DNA from 2 places in the Streptomyces tremellae genome. Region 1 is predicted to be linked to the other one. Evidence: riboswitches for the same ligand, from Rfam matches in the RefSeq annotation. Region 1 holds a riboswitch; the other holds the start of a gene.
What was found. Region 1 has a riboswitch for thiamine pyrophosphate ahead of thiO (glycine oxidase ThiO). Riboswitches for the same ligand answer to the same signal wherever they lie in the genome.
Positions count from the first base shown of each region.

Region 2: linked by a shared signal. The riboswitch ahead of ABEA77_RS03695 (purine-cytosine permease family protein) and the one ahead of thiO (glycine oxidase ThiO) in region 1 are both predicted to bind thiamine pyrophosphate.

Region 1 is NZ_BAABEP010000093.1:8,429-10,785, forward strand. It holds gene ABEA77_RS32145 (NAD(P)/FAD-dependent oxidoreductase) at 1-758, opposite strand, end outside; TPP riboswitch at 867-979, shown strand; gene thiO (glycine oxidase ThiO) at 1,057-2,238, shown strand; gene thiS (sulfur carrier protein ThiS) at 2,235-2,357, shown strand, end outside.
Region 2 is NZ_BAABEP010000003.1:2,972-5,328, reverse strand. It holds gene ABEA77_RS03695 (purine-cytosine permease family protein) at 1-1,333, opposite strand, end outside; TPP riboswitch at 1,325-1,419, opposite strand; gene ABEA77_RS03690 (helix-turn-helix transcriptional regulator) at 1,475-2,326, opposite strand.

The sequences.
Region 1 (2,357 bases):
TACACAGCGGGCAGGGAGGCGCGCAGCGACGCGTCGGCGCGCACGGCGCCCTCGGGGCCGAGCTCCACGCCGGAGCCGGCCAGCCAGTCGGTCGCGGGGCGGGCGCCGATGCCGACGAGGATCGCGTCGGCCGCGATCGCCCGCCCGTTAGCGAGGTGGAGCGCGCCCTCCTCGACGCGGTCCACGCCGACGCCGGTCAGCAGGGAGGTGCCGCTCTCCGCGTACCAGCCGGCCATCGGCGCGGTGACCTCGGCGGGCAGCGCGTGCGCGAGGGGGCGGTCGGCGGCCTCGACGACGGTGACGGCGCAGCCGGCGGCGCGCGCAGCCGTGGCGAACTCGGCGCCGATCCAGCCGGCGCCGACGATGGCGATGTCGCGCTGCGCCTGGAGGAGGGGCCGCAGCACCGCCACGTCGTCCAGGGTCCGCAGTACGTGCACCCCGGGCACACCCGACGTGCCCGGCAGGGTGCGCGGCCGGGCACCGCAGGCGAGGACCAGCGCGTCGTACGGGACGGGGCCCGCCGTGGTGTCCACCTCGCGGGGGCCGGGCCGCAGTCCTGTCGCCCCGACGCCGAGCCGCAGCTCCACGCCGAGCGCGTCGAAGTCGATGTCGAAGGCGGAGCCCTCGGCCTGGCCGAGGAGCACCGCCTTGGACAGCGGGGGCCTGTCGTAGGGCGGATGGGGTTCGGCACCGAGCACGGTGACGGGTCCCTGGTGGCCGCACTCGCGCAGCGCCACCGCGGTCTGCACGCCGGCCATGCCCGCACCGACGATGACGACTCTCTGGTCCTCGCTCACGCGCTCACCATAGATCCCCGAGGCCCCGGGCCGTCTTACGGGACGGCGTGCCAGGGTCTACCCTGGCCCGGAAGACCTCGCGGGAGCCCGGACGGACCGGGCTGAGAGGGAGGCTGGGCGGCCTCCGACCGTACGAACCTGATCCGGGTCATGCCGGCGAAGGGAGGGGCTGACGACCGTGCAGCCTTCTGACACACCGGACACAGCGCACCGGCGCACCGCCGCGACCGCGGGCCCCGGGAGCGCCCGCGGCCACGACGTGCTGGTGGTCGGCGGCGGGATCATCGGGCTCGTCACCGCATGGCGGGCCGCGCAGCACGGGCTGCGCACGTGCGTGGTCGACCCGGAGCCGGGCGGTGGCGCCGCGCGGGTCGCGGCGGGCATGCTGGCCGCCGTCACGGAGCTCCACTACGGCGAGGAGGCCCTGCTCGGTCTCAACCTCGCCTCGGCGCGCGCCTATCCGAAGTTCGTGGCAGAGCTGGAGGAAGCGAGCGGCCGGGACACCGGCTACCGCACCTGCGGGACGCTCGCTGTGGCGCTGGACAGCGACGACCGCGCGCACCTGCGGGAGCTGCACGCCTTCCAGCAGAAGTGCGGGCTCTCCTCCGAGTGGCTCGGCGGCCGGGAGTGCCGGCGGCTCGAACCGATGCTCGCGCCCGGCGTCAGGGGCGGGCTGCGGGTCGACGGCGACCATCAGATAGACCCGCGCAGGCTGGCGGCCGCGCTGCTCACGGCGTGCGAGCGTGCGGGCGTCGTCCTGCACAGGGGCTGGGCCCGGCGGCTGACCGTGCGCGGCGGGCGTGCCGTGGGCGTCGAGCCCGCGGAGGGGCCCGGGATCGCCGCGGGCCAGGTGGTGCTCGCGGGGGGCAGCCTGAGCGGCCGGCTCGACGGCGTGCCCCCGGAGGTGCTGCCGCCGGTGCGGCCGGTGAAGGGGCAGGTGCTGCGGCTGACGGTGCCGCGGGCGTACGCGCCGTTCCTGTCACGGACGGTGCGCGCGGTGGTGCGCGGCGCCGACGTGTACCTGGTGCCGCGGGAGAACGGCGAGCTCGTGGTGGGAGCGACCAGCGAGGAGCTGGGGTGGGACACCACGGTCACCGCGGGCGGCGTGTACGAGCTGCTGCGGGACGCGCACGAGCTGGTCCCCGGCATCACGGAGCTGCCGCTCACGGAGACCAGGGCGGGGCTGCGGCCCGGCTCGCCCGACAACGCGCCGCTGCTCGGCCCGACGGCGCTGCCGGGCCTGCACCTGGCGACGGGGCACTTCCGCAACGGCGTGCTGCTGACGCCGGTCACGGGCGAGGCCCTGGCCTCGGCCCTGACGACGGGTGAACTGACCCAGGTGGCAAGGCCGTTCGGCCCCGAGCGGTTCACGGGCACGGCGGGCGGCAGGTCCGGAGCGGACCGTACGGTACGAGCGGTACGAGAGGAGCGGTCGGCATGATCGAGAGCACGGCGGCGCGCGTGGTGCGCGTGTCGGTGAACGGCAAGCCGCGCGAGGTCGCGGCGGCGACGACGCTCGACGTGCTGGTGGCGTCGCTCACGGCCGCGCCTTCGGGCGTC
Region 2 (2,357 bases), on a different contig from region 1:
CGAGGTCCGCGCCGTGCAGGGCCCGCGCCACGGGACCCTCGTACACTGACGTGTCCATGAACGGCACCGCCGCGCCGAACCCCGCCGCGAACGCCACCGCCGCAGGCCACCACGGCACCCGCACCGCCTCCTCGGCCGCCAGGTCGAGCGCCGCACCCCCGCGGGCACGGCCCCGCGCCCACCAGTCCACCGAGACCACCGCGACGAATCCCGGGATCCAGTACCCCACGAACAGCAGCACGTTCTGGAACCGCGCCGCCGTGTCCGCCGCGTGCATCCACAGCACCAGCGGGAACCCGAGAGCCGCCGCGAGCAGCGCCGCCACCGGCCGCGCGAGGCGCACCCCGACCGTCTGGAGGGCCAGCGAACCGCTGTAGTCGTTCATCGCGTTGCTGCACAGCGCCGCACACGCCACCGCGAGCAGCCCGAACGCCCCCAGCACCCCGCCCCCCAGCAGCCGGTCCACCCCGCCCGCCGTCTGGTCCGTGAACACCGAGGCACCCCACAGCCCCAGCGCCTGCACCGCCGTGAACGACACACTCACCCCGAGCAGCGTGTACCAGAACATCCGTGCACGGGACGTCGCCCGCGGCAGATAGCGGCTGAAGTCGCTCGCGTACGGCGCCCACGACAGCGAAAGACTCAACGCGACCGTGCTCGTCAGCACGAACGCGCCGAACCTGTCGGCACCGTGCACGTGCGAGACCGCCGCGGGACGCACCCCGCCCAGGAGCTCCACGGCCAGCAGCGCGAACGCCGACGCCAGCGCCAGCGTCATCACCTTCTGGAGCCGGTGGATCGCCTCGTACCCCAGCGCCCCGACGAGGCCCTGCCCCGCCATCATCACCAGCACCCCCAGCCAGAACGGCCAGCCGCACAACCGGGCCAGCGCGTCCCCGCCGAACAGGCCGACCAGCGCGTCCCACGCCACCGACGACAGCCACTGCAACACCCCCGGCACCACCACCGAGCTGCCGAACGCCAGCCGGGCCAGCGGCAATTGGCCCGCACCTGTCCTGCTTCCCCAGATACCGAGCCCCGCCACCGGCACCGCCCCGAGCACCGTCCCGACGACCACCGCCACCAGAGCGGACCCGAAGTCGAGCCCCAGCGCCGCACCGAGGGTCCCGGTGAACACCCCCGTCATCGTCAGGTTCGGCGCGAACCACACACTGAACAGGCGGGACGCGCTGCCGTACCTGTTCTCCTCGGGCACCGGCGCGATGCCCCGCGTCTCGATCCGCAGATCACCCGCCGCCGACGGCATCCGCCCCCCGAAGGCGCCGGAGCCGCCGGCCGCCCGCCCGGACAGGAACACACGTGAACGCGCCATGGAAGACATCCCTCCGCCAGTACGAGCTGGGTCAGGTTCGACGGGTGTGATCTCAGCCCCGCGGCGGGGCACCCCGTGTCCGGTGGAGTGCCACCCTAACGCCCCCCGCACCGCCCCCGGCAACCGGCCCTTCCCCGCCGCTCACCGCCCGCGCACGGCCTCCGCGCCCGCGGGCAGCGCCTCCGCGGGCAGGGCGAGGCGCGCCGCGTCGGGCGTCCCGGGCTCCGCCGTGTACAGCATGATGCGCAGATCGTCCCCGGCCGCCCGCAGCACGTCGCAGTCGAGCGTCAGCGCGCCCACCCGAGGATGGTCGACCGTCTTGCGCGACACCTCGTGCCGCCCCACCGCCCCCGACTCCCACAGCTGCGTGAACCGCTCGCTCCGCGCCCGCAGGTCCGCCACGAGCGCCCGCAGCCGCCCGTCCGCCGGATACCGGCCGACCGTGGCCCGCAGATCCGACACGAGCGCGGTCTCGAACGCCCGCCGAGCCTCGGGCGTGTGCCTGACCCGGCCCGCGGACCCCACCAGATTGCGCCAGACCGCGTTGCGCTCGTGCCCCTCCCACCCCGCCGGATCACCCATCAGCGCCGCGTACATCGGATTCGCGAGCAGCAGCGTCCACGACGCGTCGTACACCCCCACCGGCGTCCCGGAAAGCCGGTCCAGCAGCCGCCGCACACCCGGCGTCAGACACCCCGGCACGACCCCGGGCCCGGGCGGCGCCAGACCCGCCAGCCGGAACAGGTGCTCCCGCTCCGGCCCCGACAGCCGCAGCGCCCGCCCCAGCGCCTCCACCACCTGCTCGGAGGGGTGCGTGGCCCGGCCCTGTTCGAGCCGCGTCACATAGTCGGCCGACACCCCCGCAAGCAGCGCCAGCTCCTCCCTGCGCAGCCCGGCCGCCCGCCGCTGCCCCCGTACGGTCAGCCCGGCCGCCTCCGGCCCCGTCCCGTCCCGCCACCGCCGCACGGCCTGCCCGAACTCCGCACTCGCCATGCCCCCCCATCGTGCACTCCGCACCGACCGC